3 linked regions of the Azospirillum brasilense genome follow. The protein of the gene in region 1 interacts with the protein of each later gene in a pairwise test. Links are inferred from orthologs where the notes say so. Each region holds a gene or a part of one and is shown in the gene's direction. Other genes may lie near its edges.

Region 1 (5,182 bases):
CGTCCGGCAGGACAGGTCCGAATAGGCGCCGGGCAGGCCCTGGAAGGCGATCACGTTCGAGGTCGTCATCGGGAGGTCTTCTTTTAAAGGGAAGTGCGCTTGGCGAGGATCGCGCGGGCGCGCTCCAGGTCGGCGGGAGTATCGACGCCGAGCGGAACCGCGTCAACGACGGCGGCGTCGATGCGCATCCCGAAGGCCAGCGCGCGGAGCTGCTCCAGCCGCTCACGCTGCTCCAGCGCCGAGGGCGGCAGGCGGACGTAGCGCTCCAGCGCGGCGCGGCGGTAGGCGTACAGCCCGATGTGGTGGAACAGCGGCCCGTCGCCCCAGGGCGCGGTGGCGCGGCTGAAATAGAGGGCGCGGCCCCGCCGGGCGCCGGGCGGCAGCTCCAGGATGGCCTTGACCACGTTGGGGTCGGTGCGCTCCTCCTCCCGCGTGATCTCGACCACCAGCGTGGCGATGTCGACCTGCGGGTCGGACAGCGGAGCGAAGGCGGCGCGCACCACGGCGGGCTCGATGGTCGGCAGGTCGCCCTGCACGTTCACCACCGCGTCGTACTTCCCCTCCGGGTCGAGCAGGCTGACCGCCTCGAAGATGCGGTCGGAGCCCGAGGGATGGTCGGGCCGGGTCAGCACGGCGGTGCCGCCCGCCGCCTCCACCGCCGCGGCGATCTCCGGCTCGGCGCAGGCGACCACCACCGGGCCGATCTCCGCCTCCATGGCGCGGCGCCACACTTGCACGATCATCGGCGCGCCGCCGATTTCGGCCAGCGGCTTCCCCGGCAGGCGGGTGGAGGCCATGCGGGCGGGAATCACGACGATTGGATTTGAGGGCGGCGGGTTCGCTGTGCCCTGGATGTCTGCGCCGGCGTTCATGTCGGCGTTCATGATGGAACGGCCCCCTGTCGCTTCGGAAAGGTGGCGCGGGTGAACCATGGATCGCCCTTTGCGTCAAGCGGCGTCACTCCAATATTCAGGTGGCCAACAGTCGGAGAACCGATATTCCTGTGGCAAGGGAGGGGGCCGAAGCGGTGACAAGCCGCCGCGGTCACGCTATCGTGCGGCGGAGAACCAGCCAGCCCTTGGCGACGGACCCGCGGCACGACAAAAAAGGGGACAAAGACGTTATGAGCATGGAGTGGAACAAGATTTTCGGCGCCGTGCTGCTGGCGGGTCTGATCGCCATGCTGGCCGGCTTCGCCGCGGAAGTTCTGGTGCACCCGAAGACGCCTGAGAAACCCGCCTATGTGGTGGCCATGCCGGAGGGCGCCGCTCCGGCCCCCAGCGGTGGCGCCGCCCCGTCCGGCCCGGCCGAGATCGCCCCGCTGCTCGCCAAGGCCGATGCCGCCGCTGGCCAATCCGCGGCCAAGGCCTGCGCCGCCTGCCACAGCTTCGACAAGGGGGGGGCGAACAAGGTCGGCCCGAACCTCTACGGCATCGTCGGCGCCCCGCACGGCCATCTGGACGGCTTCGCCTATTCCGACGCGATCAAGGGCAAGGCCGGCCCCTGGAACTACGACGAGTTGAACCACTTCCTCTACGACCCGAAGGCCTACGCGCCGGGCACCAAGATGACCTTCGCCGGCGTGAAGAAGGACCAGGAGCGGGCGAACATCATCGCCTATCTGCGATCCCTGTCCGACAGCCCGGCGCCGCTGCCGCAGTAACCTGCGGCGGTCCCATCCGGGAAACAGGCAAAAGCCCCGCGTTCCATCGGACGCGGGGCTTTTTCGTTCTCCCTCAAACGGAACGCCGGCAGATTGGCCTTGCATATGATGGTCCTATCGCCGATATAAGGCGCGGGAGGCTGGCGGCGGACGAGTCCCTCGCCAACCCGGTCAGGTCCGGAAGGAAGCAGCCGTAACGAGTTTCGGCTCGGGTCGTTCGTCCAGTCTCCCACCCTTCCCCATAAATTCCTGCAGCGAATTGAAACGGCGACAGCCCCGTGCCGTGACGCTATTCTGCGCTCCGTCGTGAAGCCGATTACCGGGCCAGCCGCGTGACCGATACCACCGTTGCCGATATGTCCTCTTCCGTTTCCGGGACGTCCGGGGGCCTTGCCTACCGGGTGCTGGCGCGGAAATACCGTCCGAAGAGCTTTGCCGAGCTGATCGGGCAGGACGCGCTCGTCCGCACCCTGACCAACGCCATCCATTCGGGCCGCATCGCCCAGGCATTCATGCTGACCGGCGTGCGCGGGGTGGGCAAGACGACCACCGCCCGCATCATCGCCCGCGCGCTGAACTGCACCGGGCCGGACGGCACCGGCGGGCCGACGGTGACGCCCTGCGGCGTCTGCGACAACTGCCGCGCCATCGCCGAGGACCGCCACGTCGACGTGATGGAGATGGACGCCGCCAGCCACACCGGCGTGGACGACATCCGCGAGATCATCGACGGCGTGCGCTACGCCCCCGTCTCGGCGCGCTACAAGCTCTACATCATCGACGAAGTCCACATGCTCTCCAAGAGCGCGTTCAACGCGCTTTTGAAGACGCTGGAGGAACCGCCGGCCCATGTGAAGTTCGTCTTCGCCACCACCGAAATCCGCAAGGTGCCGGTGACGGTGCTCTCGCGCTGCCAGCGCTTCGACCTGCGGCGCGTCGACGCCCAGGTGCTGAAGGAGCATTTCACCCGCATCACAGGGCTGGAAGGGGCGGGAATCGAGCCGGACGCCGCCGCGCTGATCGCGCGCGCCGCCGACGGGTCGGTGCGCGACGGATTGTCGCTGCTCGACCAGGCCATCGCGCTGGCCGTCGGCACGGTGACCGCGCAGCAGGTGCGCGACATGCTGGGGCTGGCCGACCGCAGCAAGGTGATCGACCTGTTCGAGGCCGCCGTCTCGGCCAAGCCGGCGGAGGCGATGGACCTGCTGTCCGACCTGCACCGCGTCGGCGCCGATCCGGTGGTGATCCTCCAGGACCTTCTCGACCTCGTGCACAATCTGACGCGGCTGAAGGTCGTGCCGGACAGCGCCAACGATCCCGGCCTGCCGGAGGCGGAGCGCACCCGCGGCGCCGCCCTGTCGGCAAAGCTCGGCATGCCGGCGCTGACCCGCGCGTGGCAGCTCCTGCTGAAGGGGCTGGGCGAGGTGCAGGCGGCCCCGGTGCCGCAGCAGGCCCTGGAGATGGTCATCGTGCGGCTGTCCTACGCCGCCGATATGCCGACTCCGGGCGATCTGATCCGCCAGTTCCAGAATTTGCAAAATGGCGGCGGGCAGGGTGGCCAGGGTGGCGGTGGCGCCCCGCGTGGCCCCGGTGGCGGGCCGGTGGCGGTTGGCGGCTCCGCCGTGCGCGCCGTTGCCCAGGCCCAGCCGAGCCCGCAGCCGTCTCCCCGGCCCGTGCAGACCGTCGCCGTGGCGGACGAGGAGCGCGTGGCGATGCCCCGCGACTTCCGCACGCTGGTCCAGGTCTTCGCGGAGAAGCGCGAGGGCGCGCTCTACGGCCATCTGACCGGCAGCGTCCATCTGGTGCGCCTGGAGCCGGGGCGGCTGGAGCTGCGCCTGACGACCCTGGCCCCGTCGACCCTGCCAAATCGCGTCGGCCAGCTGTTGACGGAATGGACCGGCCAGCGCTGGGTCGTCATCGTCTCGGACGCGCCGGGCGAGCCGACGCTGATCCAGCAGGAGCAGGCCGCCCAGAGACGCGCGTTGGAGGAGGCGGAGGCGCATCCGGTGGTGCGCGCCGTTCTGGACGCCTTCCCCGGCGCGAAGATCACCGATGTCCGCGACCTCAAGGCGGCGGTCGAGGCCGAGCCCCAGGTTGCGGATGACGGGGAGAATCCCGACCTTATGGTCATGCAGCAGGACGACGGGGTTTATTACCCGCTCGACGATGAAGGAGATTTCTGACCCATGAAGAACCTCGGCCAGATGATGAAGCAGGCCCAGCAGATGCAGGCCAAGATGCAGGAGATGCAGGCCCGCCTGGGCGAGGTCGAGATGACCGGCCAGTCGGGCGCCGGCATGGTCAACGTGACGGTGAACGGCAAGGGCGAGATGAAGAAGATCAAGCTCGACAAGTCGATTGTCGATCCGGAGGACATCGAGGTCCTGGAGGACCTGATCATCGCCGCCTTCAACGACGCCAAGGCCAAGGTGGAGCAGCACGTCGCCAACGAGACCCAGAACCTGATGGGCGGGATGAAGCTGCCGCCGGGCATGAAGCTGCCGTTCTAAGCGTTGAAAGGCCGGGCCGCAGGGTCGGCCCGACCACCCATTGACGAACGAAGCCGTGAATGATCGGACCTGAAATCGAGCGCCTGATCCAGCTCCTGTCCAAGCTGCCGGGGCTGGGGCCGCGGTCGGCGCGGCGGGCGGCGCTGCACCTGATGAAGCGCCGCGACAGCCTGCTGGTGCCGCTGTCCGAATCCATGGCGCTTGCGGCGGAGGCCATCCGCAACTGCTCGGTCTGCGGCAACCTCGACAGTCGCGACCCCTGCTCCGTCTGTTCCGACCACAGCCGCGACCGCTCGACCATCTGCGTGGTGGAGGATGCCGGCGACCTCTGGGCGCTGGAGCGCACGCGCGCCTTCCACGGCACCTACCATGTGCTGGGCGGCACGCTGTCGGCCTTGCAGGGGGTGGGGCCGGACGATTTGAACATCCCGTCCCTGGTGGAGCGCGCGAAGGACCCGGCGGTGACCGAGGTCATCCTGGCGCTTAACGCCACGGTGGATGGGCAGACCACCGCCCATGTGGTGACCGACCGCCTGTCCGGCAGCGGGGTTTCCGTGTCCCGTCTGGCCCACGGCGTGCCGGTGGGCGGGGAACTGGATTACTTGGACGACGGGACGCTGACCGCGGCGTTGAAGGCGCGGCGGCCTTTGTAGGAACGTGTTTGTGAGGGGAGGTCTTGCCCCCTCCCTGCCCCTCCCCCGCTTCGCAGGGGAGGGGATAAAGCTCCCTCCCCTGCGAAGCGGGGGAGGGAAGGGGCCCGCGCAGCGGGAAGGGTGGGGGCCCGCCTCAACCACCCACCCAATTCCCCCAAACTCTTACTTCTTCTTCAGCGCGGCGACGCCCGGCAGCTCCTTGCCTTCCAGCCACTCCAGGAAGGCGCCGCCGGCGGCGGAGATGTAGGTGAACTTCTCGTCCACGCCGGCGTGGGCCAGCGCCGACACGGTGTCGCCGCCGCCCGCCACCGACAGCAGGCCGCCTTCCGACGTGCGCTCGGCGACGAGGCCGGCGA
Region 2 (6,250 bases), 2.1 Mb from region 1 along the record:
GGGCACCGGCGGACCGCCGCCAACGCCCAGCACGAGAAGCGGCAGCGCCGCCAGAGCGAAGCGTAGGGCGCAGAACAGGATCGGCGGGAAATCCGCCAGCCCGACCTTGATCGCGACGAAGTTGAAGCCCCAGATCGCCGCGACGGCGACGGCAAGGCCGATGTGAGCGGTGCGCATGGGAGTGGAGGCTAGAGACGCACTGACTGTCGGTCAATGGGGGGCGGATGCACCCATTGCGGGTCAGACCTCCGAATCTGTTCACTTGTCGGTATGCAGGATGCGGCACTCGTCCAGGGCGGCCAGCGCCCAGGAGGAGCCGCCCAGATTGACGTCGCCGATCTCCGTGCCGCCGCCGTCCCGCTGCAGCGTCACCGCGCGCGACCGCATGAAGGGTTCGAACAGGTCCTCGTACTTTGGCAGTTCGACCGGAACCACCACGCCGCCGTCGGGCAGGGGGCTAGCCTCCAGCGCCATGGTCTCGCCATCGGGGAAGATGGCGGTCAGGCGGCTTTCCGTGTCCTTGTCGGCCTGGGCGTGCTGGTCGGCGTTGACCAGCATGGCCGCCCCCTTCGCCGTCGCCCGGAAGGAAAGGGGGGAGGAGTCGTCCGCCCGCGTGGCGTAGCAATAGGCCGATCCGGTCTTGGTCGCCGGATGCGCCCGCACGACCCAGCCCTTGTTCTGCGCGACGACGCGCCCCGGTGCGTCGGACAGGGGGGAGGCGGGCGCAACGGTCGGCGGCGGCCGGTGGGTCTGCTCCGCGGACGGTGCGGGGGCGCCGGTGGTCTGGCAAGCCGTGAGGAGCGTGGCCGCCAGCACCGCCAGGACGGCGCTGGAGCGGATGCGACGCATGGAACGGGTCATTCTCGGATCGTGGCTCTGCCTCTTTCGATAGCACGAACACGCATGATCGGGGAATCTTCCCTTACTTTCGACGGGGTTGGCGCATCGCCGCATGGCCGGGCCCGCGCTTGGTCCCTTGCAGTGCGGGACGGGATGCGCGACGACTAAGGGAGACGTCCCCCTTCGCTGGAACCGGTGCCCATCTCCGCCATGCCCCACACCGACTTCATCCACCTGCGCGTCCACTCCGCCTATTCCCTGTCCGAGGGCGCCATCAAGGTGAAGGAGCTGGTCAAGCTCTGCCAGAAGAAGGGGATGCCGGCGGTCGCCGTGACCGACACCGGCAACCTGTTCGGCGCGCTGGAGTTCGCGCTGGCCGCCGCAGATTCGGGCGTGCAGCCGATCATCGGCACGGTCCTGGGCATCACCCGAGTCGGTCCCGCCAACGGCAAGCCGGGCCTGCCGGGCAAGGCGGCGTCGGTCCCCGACCAGCTCGTCCTGCTCTGCCAGACCGACGAGGGCTACCGCAACCTGATGAAGCTGGTGTCCAAGGCCTTCCTGGAATCGGACCCGATGGCCGGGCCGCAGATCCCGCTGGACGCGCTGGAGGGCCATTCCGCCGGGCTGATCGCGCTGACCGGCGGTCCCGCCGGCTCGGTCGGGCGGCTGCTGGGCGAGGGGCAGAAGGATCTGGCGCTCGACGTGCTGGAGCGGCTGAAGCGGCTGTTCCCAGGCCGGCTCTATGTCGAGCTTCAGCGCCACCGCGACCATTTCGCGGTGATCGAGGACGCCATCGAGCCGGCGCTGATCGACCTCGCCTACGCTCATGACCTGCCGCTGGTCGCCACCAACGACTGCTATTTTGCGACCGAGGACATGTACGAGGCGCACGACGCGCTGCTCTGCATCGCCGAGGGCGCCTACATCAGCCAGACCGAGCGCCGCCGCCTGACCCCCGACCACCGCTTCAAGTCGGCCGAGGAGATGCGGGACCTGTTCAAGGACCTGCCGGAGGCGGTGGACAACACGGTCGCCATCGCCAAGCGCTGCTCCTTCCTGCTGAAGCCGATCAAGCCCATCCTGCCGCCCTTCCCCTGCGAGGGCGGCCGCGACGAGGGGGAGGAACTGCGCGCCCAGTCCCGCGAGGGCCTGGAGATGCGGCTGAACAGCGTCGTCTACACCCCGGACATGACGCCGGAGCAGCGGGCGGAGACCCGCAAGACCTATTTCGAACGGCTGGAGTTCGAGCTGGACGTCATCGTGTCGATGAAGTTCCCCGGCTACTTCCTGATCGTGTCGGACTTCATCAAATGGGCCAAGGCGCACGACATCCCGGTGGGGCCGGGCCGTGGTTCGGGCGCCGGCTCGGTCGTCGCCTGGGCGCTGACCATCACCGATCTGGACCCGCTGCGCTTCGGCCTGCTGTTCGAGCGATTCCTGAATCCCGAACGCGTGTCGATGCCCGACTTCGACGTGGACTTCTGCCAGGACCGCCGCGAAGAGGTGATCCGCTACGTCCAGGACAAGTACGGCTACGACCGCGTCGCCCAGATCATCACCTTCGGTAAGCTGCAGGCCCGCGCCGTGCTGCGCGACGTCGGGCGCGTGCTGCAGATGCCCTACGGGCAGGTGGACAAGATCTGCAAGCTGGTGCCGAACAACCCGGCCAACCCGGTGACGCTCCAGCAGGCGCTGGACAGCGAGGAGATGCTGCGCCAAGCCCGCGACGGCGACGAGACGGTGGCGCGCCTCGTCAACATCGCGCTGAAGCTGGAAGGGCTGTACCGCCACGCCTCGACCCACGCGGCGGGCGTGGTGATCGCCGACCGCCCGCTGCACGATCTGGTGCCGCTGTACCGGGACCCGCGATCCGACATGCCGGTCACCCAGTTCAACATGAAGTTCGTCGAGCAGGCCGGTCTGGTGAAGTTCGACTTCCTCGGCCTGAAGACGCTGACCGTGCTGAAGACGGCGGTGGACCTGATCGAGGACAAGCCGGACCTGACCACGGTCACGCTCGACGACCCCAGAAGCTACGAGATCCTCGGCCGCGCCGAATCGACCGGCGTGTTCCAGTTGGAAAGCTCGGGCATGCGCGACGTGCTGCGCCGGCTGAAGCCGAACCGGCTGGAGGACATCATCGCGCTGGTGTCGCTCTACCGCCCCGGCCCGATGGACAACATCCCCAAATACATCAAGGTGAAGAACGGGGAGGAGCTGCCCGACTACATGAACCCGGCCTTGGAGCCGATCCTGAAGGAGACCTTCGGGATCATGATCTACCAGGAGCAGGTCATGCAGATCGCCCAGGTGCTGTCCGGCTATTCGCTGGGCGGCGCCGATCTTCTGCGCCGCGCCATGGGCAAGAAGATCAAGGAGGAGATGGATAAGGAGCGCGACAAGTTCGTCGTCGGCGCCAAGGACAAGGGCGTGGACCCCGATCAGGCCAGCATGATCTTCGATCAGGTGGCCAAGTTCGCCGGCTACGGCTTCAACAAGAGCCACGCCGCCGCCTACGCCCTGGTCGCCTACCACACCGCCTATCTGAAGGCGAACCACCCGGTGGAGTTCATGGCGGCGTCGATGACGCTCGACCTCGGCAACACCGACAAGCTGAACGTCTTCCGGCAGGAGCTGGTGCGGCTGAAGATCAAGCTGCTGACTCCGGACATCAACAAGTCCGACAGCATCTTCGGGGTCGAGGCGCTGGCCGACGGCGCAAAGGCGGTGCGCTACGCGCTGGCCGCGGTGAAGGGCGTCGGCCTGCCCGCCATGAAGGCGGTGGTTGAGGAGCGGCGCAAGAACGGCCCCTACAGGAGCCTGTTCGATTTCGCCCGCCGCCTCGACCTGAAGACCATCAACAAGCGCCAGCTGGAGAACCTGACCTGCGCCGGCGCTTTCGACGGGATCAACCCCAACCGCGCCCAGGTGCATGCGGCGCTGGAGACGCTGATCCGTTACGCCCAGGCCGAGGCGGCCGAGCGCGACAGCGGCATCGGCAACCTGTTCGGCGGCGCTGGCGGAGGCCTGAAGGAGCCGGACCTGCCCAAGGTCAAGGAGTGGGAGCCGCTGGAGAAGCTGAAGCACGAGTTCGGCGCCATCGGCTTCTACCTGTCCGCTCACCCGCTGGACGCCTTCGCCGGTCCGCTGGCCCGCATGCGTGTGGTGCGCTCGGCGGACCTCGCCACGGCGGTGACCGGCGGCGGCTCGACCCGGCGCAGCGTCGCCGGCATCGTGGTCAGCCGCAAGGAGAAGACGGCGAAGTCGGGCAACCGTTTCGCCTTCGTGGAACTGTCCGACGGCAGCGGCGGCTATGAGGTGACGGTCTTCTCCGAGGTGCTGGCGACCAACCGCGACCTGTTGGAGGCCGGACGCCCGGTCCTGATGACCGTGGACGTCCAGACGAACGGCGAGGACATCCGTCTGACCTGCCAGGAGGTGAAGCCGCTGGAGGACGCCGTCGCCCAGGTTTCCGACGGTTTGAAGGTGGTGGTGCGCGACGGCGGTCCGGTGGAGAGCATCCGCGGCATGCTGGAGCGGCTGGCGCGCGGCAAGGGAAAGATCCACCTGCTGGTCGAGATCGACCCGTTGAAGGAGGTGGAGATCCAGCTTCCCGGTTCCTTCAACATCACCAACCAGAGCCGCGCCGCGCTGAAGGCGGTGCCGGGCGTGGTGGAGGTGGTGGAGCTGTAAGGAACGGCTCCTCCGTTGCGAAGCGGTACGCGCCGCAGCGCATTCCGGCCGAACCAATTGCCAAACCGGTGTTGCCAAAGCGGTTGCGGCGGGCTATGTAAGCGCCGTCGTCAAAACCTCACGCGGGCTGGCGGTCCCTCGGCTTTACCCCGATGGCCCGATCCGGTGTCCTGTCAAACGGACAGTGCCCGCGGCGGAGCAACCGGAAAAGGACTTTTCCAAATGGCTATTCCGTCTTTCACCATGCGCCAGCTGCTCGAAGCCGGCGTCCACTTCGGCCACCACACCCGCCGCTGGAACCCGAAGATGGGCACGTACATCTTCGGCGTGCGCAATGGTGTGCACATCATCGACCTGGAGCAGACCGTCCCGGCGCTGCACCGCGCCCTGCAGGCCGTCCGTGACGTCGTCGCCGGCGGCGGCCGCGTCCTGTTCGTCGGCACCAAGCGCCAGGCCCAGGAGAAGGTGGCCGAGGCCGCGTCGAAGTGCGGCCAGTACTACGTCAACCACCGCTGGCTCGGCGGCATGCTGACCAACTGGAAGACCATCTCCCAGTCGATCAAGCGCCTGCGCGAGATGGAAGAGCGCCTGGGCGGCGACACCTCGGGCCTGACCAAGCGCGAAATCCTCGAGCTGACCCGTGAGCGCGACAAGCTGGAGCGCGCGCTGGGCGGCATCAAGGAAATGGGCGGCCTGCCGGACGTCCTCTTCATCATCGACACCAACAAGGAGTCGATCGCCGTCAAGGAAGCCAACAAGCTCGGCATTCCGGTCATCGCGGTGATCGACAGCAACTCCGATCCGGACGGCGTGGCCTTCCCGATCCCGGGCAACGACGACGCCCTGCGCGCGATCGACCTGTACTGCGAGCTGGTGAACGGCGCCGTGCTCGACGGTCTGCAGGCCGAGATGAGCGCCGCCGGCATCGACGTCGGCTCCAGCGAGGAGGCTCCGGCCGAGCAGCTGCCGGAAGCCGAAGCGGAAGAGGCCGCGCCGGCTGAGCAAGCCCAGGCCTGATCCCGGTGATACGGGGCAGCCGGGCCTTATGACCTATGGCCCGGCTGCCTTTTTTATGAGTTGTTTGGATCAACCCGATCCGCTTGGATCTGTTCGGAAGGAAGAGGGCGAAACCATGGCCGAGATTACCGCCGCGCTCGTCAAGGAACTGCGCGAGAAGACCGGCGCGGGCATGATGGACTGCAAGAAGGCGCTGGCCGAGACCCAGGGCGACCTCGAGGGCGCCGTTGACTGGCTGCGCAAGAAGGGCCTCGCCGCCGCCGCCAAGAAGTCCGGCCGCGTCGCCGCCGAGGGTCTGGTCGCCGTCGCCACCGCCGGCACCGCGGGTGCCGTCGTCGAGGTGAACGCCGAGACCGACTTCGTCGCGCGCAACGACAAGTTCCAGGCCTTCTCCCTGAAGGCCGCCGAGCTGGTCCTGTCCGGTTCGGGCGACGTCGAGGGTCTGAAGGGCACCGCCTATCCGGACGCCGGCCGCACGGTCCAGGAAGAGCTGACCAACCTGATCGCCACCATCGGCGAGAACATGAACATCCGCCGCTCGGCCAAGCTGTCGGTTCCGGCGGGCGTCGTCGTGTCCTACGTCCACTCGGCCATCGCGCCGGGCCTCGGCAAGATCGGCGTTCTGGTCGCCCTGGAGTCGACCGGCGACACCGCCAAGCTGAACGAGCTGGGCAAGCAGGTCGCGATGCACATCGCCGCC
Region 3 (5,181 bases), 430 kb from region 1 along the record:
CCGCGACGCCGCTCGGGCCCAGCTGCAGGACCTGCGCGGCAAGACGCACCGGCTGGTGAGCTGCGCCGTGGTGATCCGCGACGGTGAGCGGCTGTGGCACCATGTGGACCGCGCCCGCCTGACCATGCGCCCGTTCAGCGACGCCTTCCTGGAATCCTATCTGAACGCGGCGGGCGACGACGTGCAGGGGTCGGTCGGCGCCTATCACCTCGAAGGGTTGGGCGCGCAGCTCTTCCACCGGGTGGACGGCGATTTCTTCACGATCCTCGGGCTGCCGCTGCTGCCGCTGCTCGGGTTCCTGCGGGTGCATGGGGTGATTGCGGAATGACGATCAGCGGCAAGGCGAAGCTGGCCGGGGTGATGGGCTGGCCGATCGGCCATTCGCGCTCGCCCCGGCTGCACGGCTATTGGCTGGAACAGTACGGCATCGACGGCGCCTACGTGCCGCTGGCCGTGCCGCCCGACCGCATCGAGCAGGCCATCCGCGCCCTGCCTGCGCTGGGCTTTCGCGGCTGCAACGTGACGGTGCCACACAAGGAGGCCGCCTACCGCACGGTCGACCGGCTGGACGACACCGCCAAACGGATAGGCGCCGTCAACACCATCGTGGTCGGCGAGGACGGGACGCTGGAGGGCCGCAACACCGACGGCTTCGGCTTCATTGAGAACCTGAAGAGCGGCGCACCGGGCTGGAAAGCTGCGGACGGGCCGGCATTGGTCATCGGGGCCGGTGGCGCGGCGCGGGCCGTCGTCGCCTCGCTCCTCGACGAGGGCGCGCCGCGTGTCTGGCTGGTCAACCGCACGAGGGCGCGGGCCGACGAGCTGGCCGCCGACATTGGTAACAGCGATGGGGTCGGCGCCATCGAGACCGCCGATTGGGTTTCACGTGAAACGCTTCTCGAAGGGGCGGCGCTGGTCGTGAACACGACCACCCAGGGCATGGCGGGACAGCCGCCGCTGGAGCTCGACCTGCGCGCCCTCCCCGGTTCGGCCGTCGTCACCGACATCGTCTACACGCCCCTGATGACCACGTTGCTGACCGCGGCGCAGGCCCGCGGCAACCGCGTGGTGGACGGCGTCGGCATGCTGCTCCACCAGGCCCGTCCCGGCTTCGCCGCTTGGTTCGGCCGAGAGCCGGAGGTGACCGAGGGGCTGAAGGTCGCCGTTCTCCAGGGCTGAGGTCGCGCGATGATCGTCTTGGGACTGACCGGCTCCATCGGCATGGGCAAGAGCACGGCGGCGCGTATGCTGAAGCGTATGGGCGCGCCGGTCTGCGACAGCGACGCCGTGGTGCACGGCCTGCTGGGGCGTCACGGCGCGGCGGTGCCGGCCATCGCGGCGGCCTTTCCCGGTGTCGTGGTGGATGGCGCGGTGGACCGGCGGGCGCTGGGTGGCGCGGTCTTCGGCAACCCGGCGGCGCTGAAGCGGCTGGAGGCGATCCTCCACCCGGCGGTGCAGGCGGCTCAGCGGCGCTTCCTCAGACAGGCGGCGCGCCGCCGCGTCCGCGTGGCGGTGCTGGACATCCCCCTGCTGTTCGAGACCGGCGGGGAACGCAAGGTGGACCGCAGCGTGGTGGTCACCGCCCCCTTCCTGGTGCAGAAGTCACGGGTGCTGGCGCGGCCGGGCATGACGGCGGAGAAGTTCGCCGCTATTCTGGCCCGGCAGATGCCCGACGCGGAGAAGCGGCGGCGCGCCGACCACGTCGTCAACACCGGCGACGGACGGCGGGCCACCCGGCGGGCGCTGCGCAACATCCTCGCCGACGTGAAGCGGCGCCGCGGACGGCAATGGCCGCCGCGGGGATATCAGCCCGGACAGGTGGTTCATGCGTGAGATCGTCCTCGATACGGAAACGACCGGCTTCAAGCCCGAGGAAGGGCACCGGCTGATCGAAATCGGCTGTGTCGAGCTGCACAACCACGTCGCCACCGGCAAGACCTTCCACTGCTACGTCAATCCGGAGCGCGACGTGCCGCCGGACGCCGTGGCGGTGCACGGGCTGACGACGGAGTTCCTGTCGGACAAGCCGCTGTTCAACGACGTGGTGGCGGAGTTCGTGGCCTTCATCGGCGACGCGCCGCTGGTGATCCACAACGCGGCCTTCGACATGCACTTCCTGAACTGGGAGATGCGGATCGCCGGTTATCCGGTGATGCCGAAGGACCGGGCCATCGACACGCTGCTGATGGCGCGGCAGAAGTTCCCCGGCGCGCCGGCCACCCTGGACGCGCTCTGCAAGCGCTTCGGCGTCGACAATTCCAGCCGCACCTACCACGGCGCGCTGCTCGACGCCCAGCTTCTGGCCGAAGTGTATCTGGAGCTGCGCGGTGGGCGTCAGGCCGGTCTGGCGCTGGCCTCCGGCCCGGCGGCGGGTGGTCCCGCGGCGATCCGCATCGACCGCCCCTACCGCGCCCCGCGCGCCCACGCTCCGAGCGAGGAGGAGCTGGCGGCCCATGCGGAGCTTCTCAAGAAGCTGAAGAACCCGCTCTGGGCCGCCGAGTGAGTTGTTATTCCCTCTCCCGGGGCGGGAGGGGGTTTTGAACCTTACGGCAGCAGCACCGTCGACCCGGTCGTCGCGCGGGACTCAAGCGCCCGATGGGCTTCCGCCGCGTCGCGCAGCGCGAAGGTCTGGCCGACGTTGATGGTCACCCCGCCGGTATGCACCACCTCGAACAGGTCGGCGGCGCTGGCCATCAGGTCGTCGCGCTTGGCGACGTAGCTGAACAAGGTCGGGCGCGTGACGTAGAGCGAGCCCTTGGCTGCCAGGACCTGGAGATCCAGCGGCGGGACCGGGCCGGACGCCGCGCCGAACAGCACCATGAAGCCGCGGGGACGCAGGCAGTCCAGGCTGTCCATGAAGGTCGTCTTGCCGACGCCGTCATAGACCACCGGCACGCCCTGCCCGTCCGTCAGGTCCTTCACGCGGTTCACGAAATTCTCGCGCGTGTAGACGATGGGATGGTCGCAGCCGGCTGCGCGGGCCAGCTCCGCCTTCTCGTCGCTGCTGACCGTGCCGATCACGGTGGCGCCCAGATGCTTCGCCCATTGGCAGAGGATCTGGCCGACGCCTCCCGCGGCAGCCTGGACCAGGATGGTGTCGCCCGGCTGCACCGCGTAGGTGGAGCGCAGGAGGAACTGCGCGGTCATGCCCTGGAGCAGCATGGCGGCGGCCTGCCGGTCCTCGATCCAGCTCGGCAACGGGATCAACCGGTCGGCGGGGGCGAGGCGGGATTCGGCGTAGGCGCCGATCAGCGGCGCGTAACCCACCCGGTCGCCGGGCTTCAGCGTCGTCACGTCCGGACCCACGGCCTCGACCACGCCGGTGCCCTCGGTCCCGATGATGGCGGGAAGCTGCGGCAGCTTGTAGGCGCCGGAGCGGTGATAGGTGTCGATGTAGTTCAGCCCGACGGCGGTCTGGCGAAGGCGCACTTGACCGGGGCCGGGGTCGCCCACCTCGATCTCGTCCCAGCGCAGCGCTTCGGGTCCGCCGTAGTCGTGGATGCGGATCGCGTGAACCATGGTGGTTGGTCCCTTCCCTTTTTATAGAAGCTGAAGCTCCAGCGTATCGCCGGCTTGGTCCGCTGTCACCCGGTACCGCCGCTCGTGGCGGAGCAGCCAGTCCTTGGTCTGCAGGCCGCCCAGGCCGGAATAGCCGCCGGGCGCCCCGCCGCCCCCGACGATGCGATGACAAGGGATGATCACCGGGATCGGGTTGGCCCCGCAGGCCCCGCCCACGGCCCGCGGTGCCGTGTCCAGCAGCCGCGCGACGTCGCCATAGGTCAGGACGCCGCCGTAGGGAATGGCCTGCATCGCCGCCCAGACCTTCTGCCGGAAGGCCGTCCCGCGGGGGGACAGCGGCAAGTCGAAATCCAACCGCGTCCCGGCGAAATAGTCGCGGAGCTGGCGCGCCGCCTCCTCCAGCACGGGGTCCGGCCGGTCATCCCCCAGCCGTCCCCAGTCGAGCGCCACGATGGCGCCGGCGGCGCTGGTCAGGGTCAGCAGGCCCAGCGGGCTGTCGACGGTCAGGCTGCCGGTCGTCGTCGTCATGAGGTCATCTCCGGGTCAGGGCAGCGGCCAGCGCGTCGGGCGCGGTCACCGGCGGGGAGCAGGTCATGCCGGTGCAGACATAGGCGGTCGCCGCCCCGCCCTGCATGCCCTTGCCGTGCGCCGGGTGCCCGGCGGGCAGATCCGTCCCCGGCGGCAGGACGCTGAGGATGCGGTCGGGAAGCGGTCGGTCGAGCACCGCGCGGCGCAGCGCCGCGGTGTCCGGCGCCTGCGGGTCGCCGACGATGACGATTTGCTGGGCCTTCTGGAGAAGCTCCGCCGCGTTCAGGTAGGTCGGCAGCGGGAAGAAATTGCGGCTCAGCTCGCCGGAGAAGGCGGCGGCCAATGCATCCGCCCGCTCGCGGTAGGCGGCCTCGCCGGTGCGGTGGTGCAGCGTCGCCAGAACCGCCAGCATGGTGCCGTTGCCGCTGGGCGTCGCCGCGTCGCCAGCCGACTTGGTGCGGACGATGAGGTCGTCGGCGTCATCCGCCGTGTAGAAATAGCCGCCGGCCTGGGCGTCCCAGAAATGCGCGTCGAGCACCCGCACCCAGGCCCGCGCCTGCTCCAGCGCTCCGGCGTCGCCGGTCGCCTCATGCAGGGCGAGCGCTGCGCGCGCCATGTGGGCGTAGTCGTCCAGCGTCGCCCGGTGCTTGAGCTGCCCGGCCCGCCAGCTGTGCAGCAGGCGCCCGTCCTCGGTCATGCGGTCGCGGACGAAGGCGAAGGCGCGCTGCGCGGCCGCGATCCACTCCGGCTCGTCGAAGACCATGCCGGCCTGGGCGAGGGCTGCGATCATCAGGCCGTTCCAGTCGGCCAACACCTTGTCGTCCCAGCCCGGCTTGATCCGCTTTTCGCGCTCCCGCCAGAGGACCGCCCGCTGTTCGGCCAGCTTAGCCTCGGTCTCGGCGTCCAGCGCCTCGATGCGGTGCAACCGGTTGAGGATGGTCGCCCCCTCCCAGTTGCCCTGCGGCGTGACGCCGTAGGCGCGCTTGAAGACCTCCGCATCGGGGCCGAGGAGACGGTCGATCTCCTCCTCGTTCCAGATGTAGAAGAGGCCCTCCTCGCCTTCGCTGTCGGCGTCCTGGGTCGCGGCGAAGCCGCCACCCTCGGCGATCATCTCGCGCAGCGCCCAGCCGACCG

Evidence for each region. The genes of interacting proteins can lie anywhere in the genome.
Region 2: the proteins of H1Q64_RS02545 (region 1) and dnaE interact in binary tests that used the Escherichia coli proteins (3 or more experiments, as listed by UniProt). The link is inferred for Azospirillum brasilense from one-to-one orthologs.
Region 3: the proteins of H1Q64_RS02545 (region 1) and dnaQ interact in binary tests that used the Escherichia coli proteins (3 or more experiments, as listed by UniProt). The link is inferred for Azospirillum brasilense from one-to-one orthologs.

What each region holds. Positions count from the first base shown.
Region 1 is NZ_CP059449.1:539,543-544,724, reverse strand. Bases 1,453-4,420 are described here. They hold H1Q64_RS02545 (DNA polymerase III subunit gamma/tau), read left to right. Parts: upstream 1,453-1,995; coding sequence 1,996-3,846; downstream 3,847-4,420. Other genes in these bases: recR (recombination mediator RecR), read left to right, coding at 4,233-4,420; H1Q64_RS02540 (YbaB/EbfC family nucleoid-associated protein), read left to right, coding at 3,850-4,173; H1Q64_RS02555 (c-type cytochrome), read left to right, coding at 1,453-1,663. In the rest of the region: H1Q64_RS02565 (prephenate dehydratase), read right to left, coding at 1-69; H1Q64_RS02560 (3-deoxy-manno-octulosonate cytidylyltransferase), read right to left, coding at 84-872; more of H1Q64_RS02555, read left to right, coding at 1,130-1,452; more of recR, read left to right, coding at 4,421-4,826; H1Q64_RS02530 (phosphoglycerate kinase), read right to left, coding at 4,989-5,182. UniProt on the Escherichia coli protein: Part of the beta sliding clamp loading complex, which hydrolyzes ATP to load the beta clamp onto primed DNA to form the DNA replication pre-initiation complex.
Region 2 is NZ_CP059449.1:2,678,965-2,685,214, reverse strand. Bases 698-4,733 are described here. They hold dnaE (DNA polymerase III subunit alpha), read left to right. Parts: upstream 698-1,050; coding sequence 1,051-4,533; downstream 4,534-4,733. Other genes in these bases: H1Q64_RS12775 (hypothetical protein), read right to left, coding at 698-861. Outside these bases: H1Q64_RS12780 (EamA family transporter), read right to left, coding at 1-177; more of H1Q64_RS12775, read right to left, coding at 259-697; rpsB (30S ribosomal protein S2), read left to right, coding at 4,756-5,550; tsf (translation elongation factor Ts), read left to right, coding at 5,666-6,250. UniProt on the Escherichia coli protein: DNA polymerase III is a complex, multichain enzyme responsible for most of the replicative synthesis in bacteria. This DNA polymerase also exhibits 3' to 5' exonuclease activity. The alpha chain is the DNA polymerase catalytic subunit.
Region 3 is NZ_CP059449.1:965,584-970,764, reverse strand. What follows is about bases 698-3,664. They hold dnaQ (DNA polymerase III subunit epsilon), read left to right. Parts: upstream 698-1,825; coding sequence 1,826-2,503; downstream 2,504-3,664. Other genes in these bases: H1Q64_RS04575 (methylated-DNA--[protein]-cysteine S-methyltransferase), read right to left, coding at 3,541-3,664; H1Q64_RS04580 (quinone oxidoreductase family protein), read right to left, coding at 2,545-3,519; coaE (dephospho-CoA kinase), read left to right, coding at 1,189-1,833; H1Q64_RS04595 (shikimate dehydrogenase), read left to right, coding at 698-1,179. Also shown: H1Q64_RS04600 (Maf family protein), read left to right, coding at 1-328; more of H1Q64_RS04595, read left to right, coding at 325-697; more of H1Q64_RS04575, read right to left, coding at 3,665-4,047; H1Q64_RS04570 (thioredoxin domain-containing protein), read right to left, coding at 4,052-5,181. UniProt on the Escherichia coli protein: DNA polymerase III is a complex, multichain enzyme responsible for most of the replicative synthesis in bacteria. The epsilon subunit contain the editing function and is a proofreading 3'-5' exonuclease.